4 regions of the Micromonospora sp. NPDC049230 genome follow, and region 2 is predicted to be linked to each of the others. Evidence: riboswitches for the same ligand, from Rfam matches in the RefSeq annotation. Region 2 holds a riboswitch; each other region holds the start of a gene.
The links. A riboswitch is a leader RNA that binds a small molecule or an ion and turns the genes downstream of it on or off. The one in region 2 is predicted to bind cobalamin.

Region 1 (4,087 bases), on a different contig from region 2:
GTCGTACACACCGGGCCCGACACCGCGTTGGTAGCCGGTGGTGCGCAGGTCGTCGAGGATCTCCATTTTCGACCGAGACGCCTCGATGCTGGTGACGTCGGCGTCGAGGGCGTCGATCGCTGGCAGGACCTCGCCGAACTCGGAGTAGCACAGGTGCGTGTGGATCTGGGTGGCGTCGGCGACTCCGCTGGTGGCCAGACGGAACGCCCCGACGGCCCAGTCCAGGTAGGCGCGTTGGTCAGCCCGGCGCAGCGGCAGGGTCTCCCGTAGGGCGGGTTCGTCGACCTGGATGACGCGGATGCCGGCGCCTTCCAGGTCGCGGGCCTCGTCCCGCAGGGCCAGGGCGACCTGGTTGGCCGTGTCGGCGAGGGGCTGGTCGATGCGGACGAACGACCACGCCAGGATCGTCACCGGCCCGGTGAGCATGCCCTTGACCGGCCGGTTCGTCAGTGACTGCGCGTAGGTGGACCAGGCGACGGTCATCGGGCCGCTCCGGGTGACGTCGCCGTAGATGATGGGTGGGCGGACGCAGCGGGAGCCGTACGACTGCACCCAGCCGTTGACCGTGGCGGCGAATCCGGCCAGTTGTTCGCCGAAGTACTGCACCATGTCGTTGCGTTCCGGCTCGCCGTGCACCAGCACGTCCAACCCGAGCCGTTCCTGCACCGCGACGACGTGCGCGACCTCGGCGCGCATCCGCTCGGCATAGCCGGCGTCGTCGAGCCGGCCGGCCCGGTGCGCCGCCCGGGCCTGGCGCAGTTCCTGCGTCTGTGGAAACGACCCGATGGTGGTGGTGGGCAGCGGTGGGAGATCCAGTCTGGCCTGCTGCTTGACGGCTCGCTCCGCGTAGGGCCCCCGTCGTACGTGTTCGGGCCGCAGCGCGTCGAGGCGGGCGCGGACCGCGTCGTTGCGCCAGGCGGCCGGTGCGGCCGGTGGGGGAGGGGGTAGGACGCCGACGCCGTCGCGTAGGGCACGTCCGAGGGCCACGACCTCGTCGACCTTCTGCCGGGCGAACGCCAACCGGGCACGCAGATCGTCATCGAGGTCGGGTTCGGCGGCCAGGTCCACCGGCACGTGCAGCAACGAGCACGACGTCGACACCGCGACGTGGTCGGCCAGCCCGGTCAGCACCGCGCCGGTCGCGGTGGCGGCGCGCAGGTCCGTACGCCAGATGTTGCGCCCGTCGACCAGCCCCGCGACGATCGTCTTGCTCTCCAGCGGCCCGGCGGCGGCGAGCCTTTTCAGGTTGCCCGGCCCGGCGACGAGGTCGATGCCCACCGCCTCGACCGGAGTGCCCAGCAGCGCCGGCAGCGCGTCTCCGAGGTCACCGAAGTACGACGCGACGAACAGCCGGGGCCGGTGTTCCACCTGGCCGAGCCGACGGTACGCGGCACACAGCGCGGCGATCTCGTCCGACGTGCGGTCGGCGGTGTACGCGGGCTCGTCGAGCTGGACCCAGGCGACCCCGGCGTCAGCCAGCGTGCCGAGGATGTCGGCGTAGACCGCGACGAGGTCATCGAGTCGGTCGAACGGCCGGAACCCTTCCGGGCTGTCTCCGGTGGCCTTGGACAGCAGGAGGTAGGTCGCCGGCCCGACCAGCACCGGCCGCGTGGTGACGCGGAGGGCCTTTGCTTCGGCGTACTCCCGCACCGCCTTGTCGGGGCGGGCGGTGAACACCGTGTCCGGGCCGACCTCCGGCACCAGGTAGTGGTAGTTGGTGTCAAACCACTTCGTCAGCTCCAGAGCCGGTTCCCGTGCCGTACCGCGAGCCATGGCGAAGTAGGTGTCCAGGTCACTGAGGCCGAGGTGGCGGAAACGGTCCGGGACCGCGTCGATCAGGACCGTGGTGTCGAGCACCTGGTCGTAGAACGAGAACGTGTTCGACGGCACAGCGTCCAGACCGGCGTCGCGCAGCGAGCGCCACACCTCGGCGCGTAGGCCGGCCGCGGTCTCCTGAAGAGCGTTGGCGTCGATCCGGCCTGCCCAGTAGGACTCGACGGCGTGCTTGAGCTCCCGGTGTGGACCGATGCGGGGGTAGCCGAGCACGGTGCTCAGCCCGAACGGTGTGGTCACGAGACGGGTGTCCTTCCCTCGAGGTCTACCCCCGACCACACGGGAAGGAAACGGCAGGGCGCCGGCTGACGACCGGGCCTCGCCCAGGCCCTCCCGAGGGGCTGGTGGCGGCGTACGCGGGCGCGTACGCGGTGCGGGCAGGTCTTCGGACTCGCGGGCGCGATCGGTGTGAACCGATCTCCTACTGGCCGTCGCTTCCCAGACGCTCACGCGTCCAGTGCGTATGACGGCGGTCGTTCCCACTCACCGCTGCGGGGCAGTCCCGGTCTTGCACCGGATTCCCTCTTACGACGCCCCACCACGACAGCGGAGCGAACCAGCACTGCCACCCATCGTACGGCGTCCGGCCCGACGTTTCGATGATCGATCGTGCCCCCTCCTGACAATCGAGCGCTTGTTGCAAGATAATGGCAACAGCCATACTGAGGCAGTAATGAGAGGACGGACCTGATGGCCGTGTACAACCTGCCCGACCTGCCCTACGACTACGGCGCACTCGAACCCGCGATGTCCGGGGAGATCCTGGAGCTGCACCACGACAAGCACCACGCGGCGTACGTCAAGGGCGCCAACGACGGGCTCGACCGGCTCGCCGAGGCCCGGGACAAGGGCGACTACGCGACCCTGGTCGGCTTGGAGAAGACGTTCGCGTTCAACCTGTCCGGGCATGTGCTGCACTCGATCTTCTGGAACAACCTGTCCCCGGACGGGGGTGACCGCCCCGACGGCGAGCTGGCTGCGGCGATCGACGAGCACTTCGGCTCCTTCGACGGCTTCGCCGGCCAACTGTCCGCCGCCACCAAGGGTGTGCAGGGCTCCGGGTGGGGTGTTCTGGCGTGGGAGCCGCTGAGCCAACGGCTGATCGTGGAGCAGGTCTACGACCACCACGGCAACGTCGGGCAGGGCTCGACCCCGATCCTGGTCTTCGACGCCTGGGAGCACGCCTACTACCTGCAGTACCGCAACGTGCGTCCGGACTACGTGGACCGGTTGTGGAACCTGGTCAACTGGACCGACGTCACAGCCCGCTTCGACGCCGCCCGCGCCGCGACCCCGAAGATCTGACCCGGCGTGAGCGGGTACACCCCCGAGGCCGCCGAGATCGTGCAACGCGCCGCCGGGGTCATCGCGGCCAAACACCGCGGTGACCTCGCCGGCGCCGAGGCGCTGATGTCGGCGTTCAGCTCCCAGCAGGCCCGTACCCTCGGCTTCTATCTCCTCGCTGACCTCGCGCTCGGCCTGGTCAAGGCGCAGAGCGGGCAGACGATGGACGACCTGGTCCGGGAGCTGTCCCTGCTTCTGGCCGAGACCGCCCAGTCACCGCCCGCCTGACGGTCCGCTGGGTCCTGACCAACGGTGGGACCCAGCGGATGCCGAGGGTCCGGACCGGGGGGTCAGGCGTCTGCCCTCGCCGCGCTGGCGAGGTCGACGACCCGGTCGCTCCAGCGGTCCAGCAGGGTCTGGTCGTGGGTGATGACCAGGACACCGGCGCGCTGGGTGCGCTGGTAGTCGCGGATGACGGCGGCGACGTGTGCCTGGGTGGAGGCGTCGAGCATCGCGGTGGCCTCGTCGCAGAGCAGGTAGTCGGGGCGGTGCACCAGGGCTCGGGCGAGGCAGGCGCGTTGTAGCTGCCCGTCGGACACCGCGTGGGGACGCCGACCGCGCAGATCCGCGGTGAGGCCGACGAGGTCGGCGAGTTCGGTCACCCGTTCCCGGACCGCCGACTCGGGCGTCCGGGTGGCGCGCAGCGGTTCGGCGATCAGGTCGGTGAGGCTCAGGCGGGGATCGGCGGCGGCGCGCGGGCTCTGGAAGAGGGCGGCGACGCGGGTCCGTAGGGCGACCGGCACGGCGTACCGGACGGCGTCGACAGGGGTGCCGTCGATGCTGACCCGGCCCTGATCGGGGCGGTGCAGCAGGGCCAGGACCCGGACCAGTGTCGACTTTCCGCAGCCGGACGGTCCGCGCAGTCCGACCGTCTCTCCCCTGTCGATCCGCACTGTGACGCCGTCGAGGA
Region 2 (4,087 bases):
ATCTCCTGCACCGACCCCTCGGCGCGCTTGATCGCCGACCGGATGCGGTCGGTCCACAGACCGCGGGCCTTCAACTCGCGGACCAGGGCGGTGTTGACCTGGAGGAACTCCCCCGACAGGGTCTCGCGCTTGAACAGGTTGGACACCTGCGGCTCGATGCACTCGTAGCACCCGGCGATCGAGGCGATGGTCGCGGTCGGGGCGACCGCCACCAGCAGCGAGTTGCGCAACCCGTCCGCCGCGACCCGTTCCCGCAGCGCCGCCCAGCGCGCGGTCTGCGTACCCTCGACACCCCAGAGGTCGGGTTGGAGCTGGCCCCGCGCGGCCCGGGTCTGCGCGTACGCCGGGTGCGCGCCGAAGCGACGCGCCAGGTCGGCGGAGGTCTCCAGCGCGGTCAGGTACAACTCCTCGCTGATCCGGGTGGACAACTCCCGCGCGGCCGTGGAGTCGAACGGCAGCCGCAACGCGAAGAAGACGTCCTGAAGGCCCATCAGCCCCAGCCCGACCGGCCGCCAGCGGGGGTTGCTCGCCGCCGCCTGCTCGGTCGGGTAGTAGTTGATGTCGATGACCCGGTCGAGGAAGGTCACCGCGGTACGGACCGTGGCGCGCAGCCGGTCCCAGTCGATGCCGCCGTCGGTGAGGTGCGCGGCGAGGTTCACCGAGCCGAGGTTGCACACGGCCGTCTCGGCGTCGCTGGACACCTCGATGATCTCCGTGCACAGGTTGGACAGGTGCACCACGTTGCCGTCCTCGGCGGTCTGGTTGCACAGCCGGTTCGCGGCGTCCTTGAACGTCATCCACCCGTTGCCGGTCTGGGCGAGGGTGCGCATCATCTTCCCGTACAGCTCCCGCGCCGGGACCTGCCGCACGTGGCGGCCCTGCGCCTCGGCCTGCCGGTACGCGGCGTCGAACCGCTCCCCCCACAGGTCGGGCAACTCGGGCACCTCGTGCGGGTCGAACAGCGACCACATCTCGTCGGCCTCGACCCGGCGCATGAACTCGTCCGGGACCCAGTTGGCCAGGTTGAGGTTGTGGGTGCGCCGGGCGTCCTCGCCGGTGTTGTCCCGCAGTTGCAGGAACTCCTCGACGTCCGGGTGCCACGGCTCCAGGTAGACGCAGGCCGCGCCCTTGCGCCGGCCGCCCTGGTTGACGGCGGCGACGCTCGCGTCCAGCGTGCGCAGCCACGGCACGATCCCGTTGGACTGCCCGTTGGTGCCGCGGATCAGCGCGCCCCGGGACCGAACCCGGGAGTACGCGATGCCGATGCCGCCGGCGAACTTGGACAGGTTGGCGACCTGGGCGTAGCGCTGGTAGATCGAGTCCAACTCGTCACGCGGCGAGTCGACCAGGTAGCAGGAGGACATCTGGGTGTGCCGGGTGCCGGAGTTGAACAACGTCGGTGAGCTGGGCAGATAGGCCAGGCTGGACATCAGTCGGTAGAAGTCGACCGCCTCGTCCGGCGTCTGGGACAGCCCGCAGGCCACCCGCAGCAGCCAGTACTGCGGGGTCTCCAGCACGAGCCGGCTGGTGGGGTGGCGCAGCAGGTACCTGTCGTAGACGGTGCGCAGGCCGAAGTACTCGAACCTCCGGTCGCCGTCGGTGTCGATGGCGTCGTCAAGCATCGCGGCGTGTGCGGCGACGAACGCGGCGGTGTCGTTCCCGATCAGGCCCTCGGCGTGACCGACCCGGATCGCCGCGCTGAACGAGGTGACGCCCTGCCGACGCACCTCCTTGTCGACGTAGCCGGCGAGCAGCCGGGCGGCGAGACGGGAGTACTGCGGTTCCTCACCGATCATCTCGGCGGCGGTCTGGATGGACAGCCGGTCCAGCTCGGCAGTCGTCGCGCCGTCGTACAGGCCGCTGATCGTGCGGGTGGCGACGCGCATCGGGTCGACGTCGGTCAGGTCGTCGGCCCACCGCTCGACGGCCCGGACGATCTTGTTGACGTCCACGGATTCGGTGCTGCCGTTGCGTTTGCGGACCTGCATCGGCGTCCGCCGCAGGACCGCGTCGCCGCTTGCCGGGACTACCTCGGTGACTGTCACCACTCACTCCTCGCGAGTTCGAGACCTGATGGTCTTCGGGTGCGTGGAGACAGACACCATCGGACGCCGCGCGGGCAGGCGCGGTCAGGTGGCGTCGGCCGTCCCACGCGGCCTCGGACCGCCGCCCACCCGGGTGCGGGTGTACGGCGCGCTGGCAGGTCTTCGGACTCGCGGGCACGACCGGGCTCGCCGGTCTCCTACTGGCCGTCGCTTCCCAGACCGATTGGTGGCCCAGTGCTCATGACGGCTGTCGTTCCCACTCACCGCTGCGGGACAGTCCCGGATTCACACCGGGTTCCCTCTTGCCTCGACCGCTCGGTTGAGCGGCCGAACCAGCTGCGTCGACACCATATATAGGGACGCTGCGGTTGTCACACCCCACATGTCGGTCCCGGGCGTGTCGGCACCGTGGCTGGTGATGGTCGTCACGGGCTTGCGCCGCCCGTGCCGAACCCGGCCGGCGCGGGCCGCGCGGACGTGACATCGAGCTAGGTGCCGACATGCGGAAAGGTGTGATGTATTAAGTCTTCAGACGTAAGGATCCCTATTTATTTCCGGCCGTCAATGTCAGAATCTGAAGTGGACATCCAACCTTCCGGGAGCGCCATCCACTCTTCGCGGGCACTATCCCAATCCTGCCGACCGCGCATCAACAGACCGGGAACGACACAGGCCGTCGCGCGGCGGGGTTTCTACCAGCGCCCGAATGTCGCCACGGCCGGCACCGAGGCCCCGAACCGGGTGCGGCGGCCGGGAAGACGGCGCGCTGACGCATTCGTATCACGACAAAAACATTGGATGTCTTGGATTCATGGGTGATCGACGTCGTTGACGTGTCGGATTAACCCTCCGTATACTCCCAGAGATCATCTGATCTTTAGCCTAGCCGGGCGAGGAGCGCATGCCGCAGATCACTGCCGTCACCATCGAGGACGTCCGCTTCCCCACCTCCCTGACCGCTGACGGCTCCGACGCCATGAACAAGGACGGCGACTACTCGGCGGCCTACGTCGTCCTGCACACCGACGGCGTCGACAGCACTGGCGCGCCACTCGCGGGCCACGGTCTGACCTTCACCATCGGTCGCGGCAACGACATCGTCGTCGCGGCGGCGGTCCATCAGGCACAGCGCCTCGTCGGCGTGGACGTCGCGACGATGGCGGCGGACATGGGCGCGGTCTACCGCCTGCTCACCTCCGACTCCCAACTGCGGTGGCTCGGCCCGGAGAAGGGCGTCGTCCACCTGTCGCTGGCCGCCGTGCTGAACGCGTCGTGGGACCTGGTCGCCCGGGTCGCCGACAAGCCGCTGTGGCGGCTGCTCGTCGACATGTCCCCCGAGCAACTCGTCGACATCGCGGACCTGCGCTACCTGTCCGACGCGTTGACCCGCGACGAGGCACTGGCCATCCTGCGCGCCAAGGAGAGCACCAAGGCCGCCCGTCTCGCCGAACTCGACCGGACCGGCTACCCCGCCTACACCACCTCGGCCGGCTGGCTCGGCTACGGCGACGACAAGCTGCGCCGGCTGTGCCAGGAGGCGGTCGACACCGGCTACGGCTACGTCAAGCTCAAGGTGGGCGCCAACCTCGACGACGACATCCGCCGCTGCGCCATCGCCCGGGAGATCCTCGGCCCGGACCGCAACCTGATGATCGACGCCAACCAGGTGTGGGACGTCGGTCAGGCCATCGAGTGGGTCAAGGCCCTGGCCCAGTTCGAGCCCCTGTGGATCGAGGAGCCGACCAGCCCCGACGACATCCTTGGCCACGCCGCCGTCCGTCGCGCGGTCGCGCCCATCGGCGTCGCCACCGGCGAGCACTGCCACAACCGGGTGATGTTCAAGCAGCTGTTCCAGGCCGGGGCCATCGACTTCTGCCAACTCGACACCGGCAGGCTGGCCAGCATCAACGAGATCGTCGCCGTGCTGCTGCTCGCCGCGAAGTTCGACATCCCCGTGTGCCCCCACGCCGGCGGTGTCGGCCTGTGCGAGATGGTCCAGCACGTGTCGGTGCTCGACTACGTCGCGATCTCGGGCGATCTCA
Region 3 (4,087 bases), on a different contig from region 2:
GTGGTGACTCGGCGGGAGGTCCGGGTCGTGGTAGATGGCGATCGGGTTCTCCCCGAAGCCGCGCGGCGGTTGGATCAGCAGCACCACGTTGCCGAAGCGCAGCCCGGCGAGGACGATGTCGCCGGCCTCGGTGTACAGCTCGCCGGGCGGCTCACCCCAGTGTTCCCGCATCCGCTCGCGCAGCTCGGCCGGGATCTGGTCGAACCACCGCCGGTAGGTCGGCCCCGGTATCCGGGCCTCGGCGGCGGCCAGCTGCTCCGGGGTGAGCCACTCCACGTCGTGGCCTCCGGCGGCGATCAGCGCGTGGATCAGCGCGTCGCCGTCGTCGGGCGGTGGCGCGTCGCCCAGGTGGTAGCCGGCGTCGGCGAGCGCGGCGAAGAGCCGGACCGCCGAGACGGGGGTGTCCAGGCCGACGGCGTTGCCGACCCGGGAGTGCTTGGTGGGGTACGAGCTGAGCACCACGGCGACCCGCTTGTCGGCGTTGGGCACGTGGCGCAGCCGGGCGTGGCGCACCGCGATCCCGGCGACCCGGGCGGCCCGCTCGGGGTCGGCGGCGTAGACGGATAGGCCGTCGGCGTCGATCTGCTTGAACGAGAACGGCACTGTGACGATCCGACCGTCGAACTCGGGGATGGCCACCTGCATCGCCGCGTCCAACGGGGACAGCCCGGCGTCGCTGGCCTCCCACTGCGCCCGGGTGCTGGTCAGGCAGAGCGCCTGGATGACCGGCACGTCCAGGGCGGCCAGGGCGCCGACGTCCCAGGCGTCCTCGTCGCCACCTCCGGAGGCGTCGGCGGCGACCGCGCCGCCGGCGGCGAGCACTGTGACAAGCAGCGCGTCGCAGCGGGCGAACAGCCCGAGCGGGCCGGCGCCCGTGGTCAACCCGCGCAGCGAGCCGCAGAAGATCGGCAGCGGGTTGCCGCCGGCCTTGTGGACCGCGTCCGCGAGGACGTCGACGAAGTCGGTGTTGCCGGCGAGGGCGTGCGCGCGGTAGAAGACGATCCCCACTGTGGGACGGTCCGGGTCGGTCGGGTGCTCGCCGTGCACGCCGTACGCCGGGGTGGGTGTGGGCGGGGCGAACCCCTCGCCGGTGAGCAGCACCGTGTCGGAGAGGAACCGGGCCAGGTGCGCCAGGTTGTCCGGCCCGCCCTCGACCAGGTACGCCAGCGCCTGGGTGACGACCCCGGACGGCACCGTGGAGATGGCCATCAGCTCCGCGTCGGGCAGCGCCTCGCCGCCGAGCACGACCGTCGGCACCCCGGTGCCGAGCACCGCGGCGAGACCGTCCGGCCATGCCTGTCGACCGCCGAGCAGGCGTACGACGACCAGGGCGACCCCGTCGAGCAGGGCGGGCACCTCGTCGGCGGTGACCCGCGCGGGGTTGGCGAGCCGGTAGTCGGCGCCGCTGGCGCGGGCGGCCAGCAGGTCGGTGTCGGCGGTGGAGAGCAGCAGGATGCGCACGGCAGGCTCCGGAGAGTGACGCCCTGGCCGCTGCGGAGGCGACCTGGACGAAGCGGGTGGGGGCGGCGTCAGCCGGTACGACGGCGCGGCCGGACTCGCCGACGCGGACGCCGGGGCCGGTCAGCGCCGGGCAATCGACTCAGCAGTGCCGGAAGCCAGCGACCTGGAGCGCGATACGACGATAATCGTCGATGAATGAGACGCCGTGCGTCATCGGGTCCTCCTCGGGTGTCCACGCCCTGGGGTACGTCCCGACGGCCGAAGTATCCTGGCTTCCGGATCGACGCTCTCCCCCGGCCTTCCAACCGCAGACACACGGCCGTGACTCACGAGGGGGGATCGCTCCCCGGTGACAGTGGCGGGACCGCGTCGGAATCGCACCGACTTCCTTCACTGCCGTCAGGCCGCGAATGCTGCCACACCGCCGCGCCGCCGGTCAACGCGGACCCCGGCGCAGCCCGGCCACCTCAACCACATTGACCTGCGCAAATATCGGCGGATTGGCCGGCGTGGGAGGGAGCCACGTGCTTGCGCGACTCCCTGTGGAGCTGATGTCGTAGACGATTCAGCACCCGCGCGGTCAGCCCTCGGTTACTCGTGCTCGAAGCGGCGCGGCCGGCGGGTCAACGACAGCCAGCCGAGGAAACGGGCGTGCATCTTGGCAAGGTCGGGGCGACCGCCAAGACTGAACAGGTCGTGGATCGCCTCGTTCATGCAGGACGTCAGGTAGAGGGCCAGCGCCAGCGTGTGGCCATAGAACTCCGCGACGAGATCGAGTTGCGCGCGGGAGCACGGCCACGGGGCGGCGCAGGTGCGGCACAGCCAGGCGGGGCGCATCGGCAGGTGCGGACGGGAGCGAAGACTCACACCACGACCCTGCTCACCGCAACCGCAGCCATCCATCACACCGCGTGATCCCTCGGCGGATAACTTCCATCCATCCTCCGGATGTCGTCCCGGCACCGTCATCAGATCGCTGGATATGCTGACCCTCATCCCCGGTGTGGGAAGGGAGCCGCGCGTGAGCGTTCGAACGACTGGAGCGTTCACCGTTCCCGACCTGCTGTGGGATTCCTCCGACACGCTCGACGCCCTTGCCACCCGGAACATCGCTCAGGTGTTCCGTCTCGTCCAGAAAGCCACCCGCGCCAGCCAGACAAACGTCGGCATCGCCACCGGGCTCAGTCAGGCGCAGGTCAGCGAGATCACCAGCGGCGCCCGCCGGGTCAGCAGCAATCGACGTCCTCACCCGCATCTGCACCGGCCTGTCCATGCCCCGCCACGCACGCATGACGCTCCTGCTCGGCGAACGCGACCGAACCCCGACCGAACGAAACGTCAGTGGCCTGCGGGTCGCGAGGGCGGCGCGGGACCAGTGCGCCGATGTCACCGCGATCTATTCCAGCCGGTCAGATTTCGTGGCGGAGTTGCCGCCGCACGTCCTCTTCGAGGATGCCACGGACATCCGGGCGTCCGGCCTGTCGCTCAACCTCATCTGTCAGCAGTACGCCGACAACCGTCTTCTGAAGCTCCTCGCCGCCGGCACCCGCCTCCGTTGCCTTTTCCTCGATCCGGCCGGGGAGGCGATCAGGCGGCAGGAGCGTGAGGACGACTATCCGGACGGACACCTCAGCGCGCTCACCGAACTCAACATCCAGAATCTGGCCCGCCGCATTCGTGACAGGCTCCCCGCAGGTGCCCGAGACCACCTGTCCATCGGCGTCTACGACGAGTCAATTCGCGCCAACTTACTTCTGATCGATGACCAGCTCTGCGTCGTCCAGCACTACCTACCGCGGATGCGGGGCGTCGACTGTCCGACAATGGTCATCGAACGCGGCGCGGGTCCCTCCGGCCTCTACCCGATATTCGACGAGATGTTCACCTCACTCTGGGAGCGCAGCCGCCAGCTATGACCGACTACGCCCACCTCCTCCCCCTCGCGCAGGAGGCCGTCGACCTGGCGCACGACCTGATGCGGACGCTCCAGCCCGGTGCGCTGACCTTCAAGGGTGACCGCGACATGGCTTCCGAGGTGGACTACGCCATCGAGAGGGCGGTCCGCGAACATCTGGCAACCAAGGCGCCCGACATCGGTTTCCTCGGCGAGGAGTACGGGAGCAGCGGCGACACCAGCACACTGACCTGGGCACTCGATCCCGTCGATGGCACCGTCAACTTCGTCCACGGCTCACCCCTGTGCGCGATCTCCCTCGGCCTCCTGCACGGCGCAGACGCCGTCCTCGGCGTCATCGACCTGCCGTTCCTCGGCACCCGCTACCACGCCGCCAAGGGAGACGGTGCCTACGCCAGCAACCGCCGCATCCACGCCAGCCGGGTCACCGACCTCAAGGACGCCGTCGTCGCCATCGGCGACTACGCGGTCGGCGGCGACGCCAGCCGGAAGAACACCGGGCGACTTGCCATCACCGAGCAGCTCACCCGGCACGTCCAACGGATCCGCATGCACGGTTCTGCCGCAATTGACCTCGCCTGGTTGGCTCACGGCAAGATCGACGCGTTCATCATGCTCACCAACAAGCCCTGGGACACCGTCGCGGGTGTCGTGATCGCCCGAGAGGCTGGTGCCCTGGTCGTCGACCTCGACGGCGCTCCGCACAGCGTG
Region 4 (4,087 bases), on a different contig from region 2:
CTTGGTGTCGTCCCCGCCGGTGGCGGCGAGGGCGTACGCGCCGTCGATGCTCAACCCGAACTCGGGGAAGCCGGGGAACGACTCGTAGTACCTGCCGTCGATCAGATTGGTCGGCGCGACGAGGTAGGACACCCCCTTGACCAGGTCGGGTCGCGGACCGGCCGGCGGCGGCGAGTCGCCCAGGGTGGCCAGGTTCCTGCCGGCCAGCGCGGGCGCGGCCGCGACTGTGGCGTCCAACTCCGCGTCCGGGTTGCTCGGGTCGCGGCTGAGCCCACCGCCGGTGACGATCCGACCGACCAGGAAACCGGTGGCGGTGGCGGCCCTGTCGGCCACGCCCAGCGCGGCGAGGGCCTGTGCGGCGTACCCGGTGAAGTAGGTGTCGGTGAACCCGGCGCCGGTGTAGGGCTGGTAACCCCCGTCGGTGTCCTGCGCACCGGTCAGAAACGCCTTGGCCGAGCCCAGCGCCGCGTCCTGACCACCGAGCCGGTGCAGCGCCAGGACGGCCAGCGTCGTGGCGGCGAGGTCCGGATCGCAGAACTCGCCGGGGGCGAGCCACCGGTCGCCGAAGGCCCCGGTGGCGCACTGCTGCGCGGTGAGTCGGGTGACGGTGGCGGCGGGCGGGGTGACGCCGGCCCGCTTGAGCGCGAGCAGCGCGCTCGCCTGGGCCATCGGCCCGGGCGCTCCGGCGAAGTCACCGGCCGCGGCACAGCCGGCGTCGGCGTCGGTCGCGGTGCAGACCCGGTCGGTGAGTGTCGTGATCAGGTCCCGTCCGCCGAAGGCGCGGGGATCACCGCCGGTGCTCGTCGCCAGGAGTGCGAGGTTGGCGACGTTGGCGGTGTGGGGTGCGGCGGACTCGCCGTTCGGGAAGATCGCCGCGTCGACGTGCGTCCGGAGGTAGTCGACGATCTTCGTGCGGGTGCCGTCCTGCCCGCCGGTCGCGGCCAGGGCGGTGGCGACGGCGATCGTCCGGGAATAGTCGACCCACCCGTAGTCGACGTGGTCACCGTCGGTGAGCTGCTCCACCAGGTAGCTTCCGACGGCCTCGACCTGGCCTTCGGTCGGCCGCGCCGGGTCGGTCGGCCCGGCCGTCGTGGTCGGACTGGGAGTTGGCGTCGGGGCGGGCGTCGAGCCGCTCGCGCGCACCGACGCGGGGGTGAAGCTCGGCGCCCCGGTCGTGCCGCCGATGTCGGTGCCGCCGAAGACCCATGCCTCGACCTCACCAGGGCCCGGCCGCTGGGACATCGCGCCGAGCGGGCTGTACGTCCACTGGTCCTGCCCGGCCGGGGCGATCCAGTAGGACCAGTAGGCCGTCGCCGGCGGGGTCAACTGGCACGCCTCGTCGGCGGGCGCCGGGCGTTCGGCACCGGCGTCGAAGGCGGGTGAGCCGATCCGGCAGATGAACCCGGGCCCGTCGTGGACGGTGCCGGTCGTGGTGAAACCCGCCTCGTGCAGCAGGTCCAGACCGGTGGTCGGGGTGGCGTCGCAGCCCCGCAGCAGCGGCCCGCTCCACGCCCCGAAGTCGACAGCGACGATCGCACCCTGGGTCGGGGTGCAGGAGTCCAGCGGATCGGCGATCGCCGCACGGGTCGGCACCACGAGCGCCGCCGCGCCCAGCGTCACCGCGGCGACCAACGCCAACCAGGCGGTGGGAACACGCGACATGCGACTGACCAGTGGGGACATGACGACTCTCTCGGGGGTAGCGGCGCAGGCGCGGACGCGGACCCCGAGGACAACGGTCCCGGAAACCTGGCTCCGCGCCGTGTACCTCGACGGCGCTGCGGTGCACTATCCAGCCAGGTAATCCGACTCGTCCCGAAAAACGGGACCTACGGCTGCGGGCCAGCGCCGGACTTTGACCGGCTTCCCCTGACTGCTGGATCGCGGCCATCGGACCACAGTCGCGACCGCGCCGTCAACGTGAGCCTGTGTCACGTACCTAACAGCGCGCGGTAGGAGCTTCGTCCCATACGGTGACCGCGTCATCGCGTGGGGGAACCCGGTGGAAATCCGGGGCTGACGCGCAACGGTGAGGACGGTCCGCCGTCCCGAGCCCGACTACCCGCGTGGTGACGCAGCACCTGCGGTTTCCGTCCCACGCGCCCTGCGGCCGGCCCGCCCCGCCCCGCCGGCTTCCCTGCCGGGCTCTGGGTCGAGGCAGTCGTGCCCCGTACCCCCAAGGAGTCCGATGTCCTCGCGCCTTTCCTCCGGCAGTCGCCGGAGACCTCTCGTGTCAGTCCCCGCCGCCACGCTGATCGCCACCGTCGTCGCGGTCACCACCGGCGCCGCGCCGGCGGCCGCGACCTCGACGCCCGCGCAGATCGCCACCGCCAGGACCAACGGCGTCTCCTACCTGCGGACACTGCAGGCGGCCGACGGCAGCTACGCCAGCGGTGGGCTGTCGAACGAGTGGGCGTTCAGCGCCTTCGCCCCCGCCGGTGTGGCGGCCGTCGACGTCTACCCGTCCGGCGACACGACGAAGAACGCCCGCACCGTCTACCGCAACCAGCTCTCGGCCGCGTCCTGGCCGAGCGCCTCGCCCGTCGTCACCGACTACGAGCGCGGCGTCCTGAACGCCTACGCGGCCGGCATCGACCCCGCCCGGGTCTCCCCCACCCGTAACCTCATCGCCGACACCATCGCCTACTGGCAGACCGGCTCGCCCGGCTACTACGGCCCGCCGGCCAACGTCAACGGCACCATCTTCGCCACCCTCGCCCTGGCCGGAGCGAAGACCCAGACCGGTGCCGCCCGCGTGCCGCAGGCACTGCTCGACCTGTCGGTCACCCGGATCCGCAACAACCAGCACAACGACGGCGGCTGGACCTTCAGCCAGGCCGAGGGGAACGCGACAGCACTCGCCTCGCCCGGCGACATCGACATGACCGGTGCGGCCATGGCCGCGCTCTGCGCCGCCGGGGTTCCCCACACCGACACCGACATCGTCCAGGCGAAGAACTTCCTCAAGGGCAAGCTCGTCAACGCCTCGGGTGCCTTCACCTCGATGTTCGGCGTCAACACCGACTCCAACGCGTGGGCCGTCTCCGGGCTCAACGCCTGCGGTATCCCCAGCCAGGGCACCGACTTCACCACCACCGCCGGCAAGACCCCGATCGACTTCCTGCGGGCGCAGCAGCTGACCGGTGGCGGGTTCAAGTACCTGACCACCAACACCACCCCGTCGGCGTACGCCTCCATCGACGCGGTGCGTGCCCTGGCCGGCGCGGGCTACACCGCCGCTCCCCCAATCCCCGTCACCTCCGGCGCCCCCACCTGGGTCGCGGCGAGCGGATTCACCCCGGGCACCGCGACGCGGCTCGCCGTGATCATCGACAACGGCAGCGGCAGCATCCAGCCGTGCGCGGTCACGCTGACGCCGACCGCCGCCACCACCACCCTCGGCGCGGTGTTGGACGCCGCCATCGGGTCGGCCGTCCCCAGTGGCTGCGTCACCGCACTCAACCCGACCAGCGGCACCGGCACCATCACGTCGATCAACGGCCTGGCCAACGGTGGCTCCGCCACCTGGAAGGTGTCCCGGGACGGCGGCACCCCGGCCACCGCGACCCGCGGCACGACAGTGACCGTCGGCGACACCATCCACCTGCGCTACGGCGTCTGACCGCCGTTCGGGTACGGACGTGGCCAGCGGCGGCTTACCGGCCGCCGCTGGCCACCCATCCGGGGGTTGGCCGGGTGACGGTGACCGTGTCGACGACGTGGACAAGCGGTGCTCATCAGCATGACGCGCAACGTTGGTAATTGCCAAAGATGTGCAACTGTGCCACCGTGATGATCAACGGTTGCGGCGCTGCGCCCACCCGACCAACGACTCCTTCCCACACCACAGGAGCCCGGATGCGTCCGACCCTCCGACGCCTCGTGGCGTCGACCGCGGCGGCGGGCATGCTCGTCCTCGCCGGCTGCTCGGCCCCGGCCACCCCCGACGGCTCCACCGGCGGCGCGACGCTCGTCGTCGCCACCTCCGACGAGCCGGACGCGTTGAATCCGGTGCTCAACTACGGCGTCGACGGCGCCGCGCTGATCTTCGACGGCCTCGTCAGCCGGGACGACGACAACCGCCTCG

Region 1: another riboswitch for cobalamin. It lies ahead of metE (5-methyltetrahydropteroyltriglutamate--homocysteine S-methyltransferase); the one in region 2 lies ahead of AB0A95_RS33180 (ribonucleoside-diphosphate reductase subunit alpha).
Region 3: another riboswitch for cobalamin. It lies ahead of cobN (cobaltochelatase subunit CobN); the one in region 2 lies ahead of AB0A95_RS33180 (ribonucleoside-diphosphate reductase subunit alpha).
Region 4: another riboswitch for cobalamin. It lies ahead of AB0A95_RS11435 (hypothetical protein); the one in region 2 lies ahead of AB0A95_RS33180 (ribonucleoside-diphosphate reductase subunit alpha).

What each region holds. Positions count from the first base shown of each region.
Region 1 is NZ_JBEZCZ010000009.1:159,766-163,852, forward strand. It holds gene metE (5-methyltetrahydropteroyltriglutamate--homocysteine S-methyltransferase) at 1-2,073, opposite strand, end outside; cobalamin riboswitch at 2,192-2,409, opposite strand; gene AB0A95_RS11400 (superoxide dismutase) at 2,524-3,138, shown strand; gene AB0A95_RS11405 (superoxide dismutase) at 3,145-3,405, shown strand; gene AB0A95_RS11410 (ATP-binding cassette domain-containing protein) at 3,468-4,087, opposite strand, start outside.
Region 2 is NZ_JBEZCZ010000068.1:20,844-24,930, forward strand. It holds gene AB0A95_RS33180 (ribonucleoside-diphosphate reductase subunit alpha) at 1-1,988, opposite strand, end outside; cobalamin riboswitch at 2,181-2,397, opposite strand; gene AB0A95_RS33185 (enolase C-terminal domain-like protein) at 2,947-4,087, shown strand, end outside.
Region 3 is NZ_JBEZCZ010000008.1:144,955-149,041, forward strand. It holds gene cobN (cobaltochelatase subunit CobN) at 1-1,461, opposite strand, end outside; cobalamin riboswitch at 1,723-1,852, opposite strand; gene AB0A95_RS10305 (hypothetical protein) at 2,053-2,328, opposite strand; gene AB0A95_RS10310 (DUF5919 domain-containing protein) at 2,751-3,377, shown strand; gene AB0A95_RS10315 (inositol monophosphatase family protein) at 3,374-4,087, shown strand, end outside.
Region 4 is NZ_JBEZCZ010000009.1:168,135-172,221, reverse strand. It holds gene AB0A95_RS11440 (prenyltransferase/squalene oxidase repeat-containing protein) at 1-1,662, opposite strand, end outside; cobalamin riboswitch at 1,778-1,910, opposite strand; cobalamin riboswitch at 1,963-2,085, shown strand; gene AB0A95_RS11435 (hypothetical protein) at 2,231-3,622, shown strand; gene AB0A95_RS11430 (ABC transporter substrate-binding protein) at 3,859-4,087, shown strand, end outside.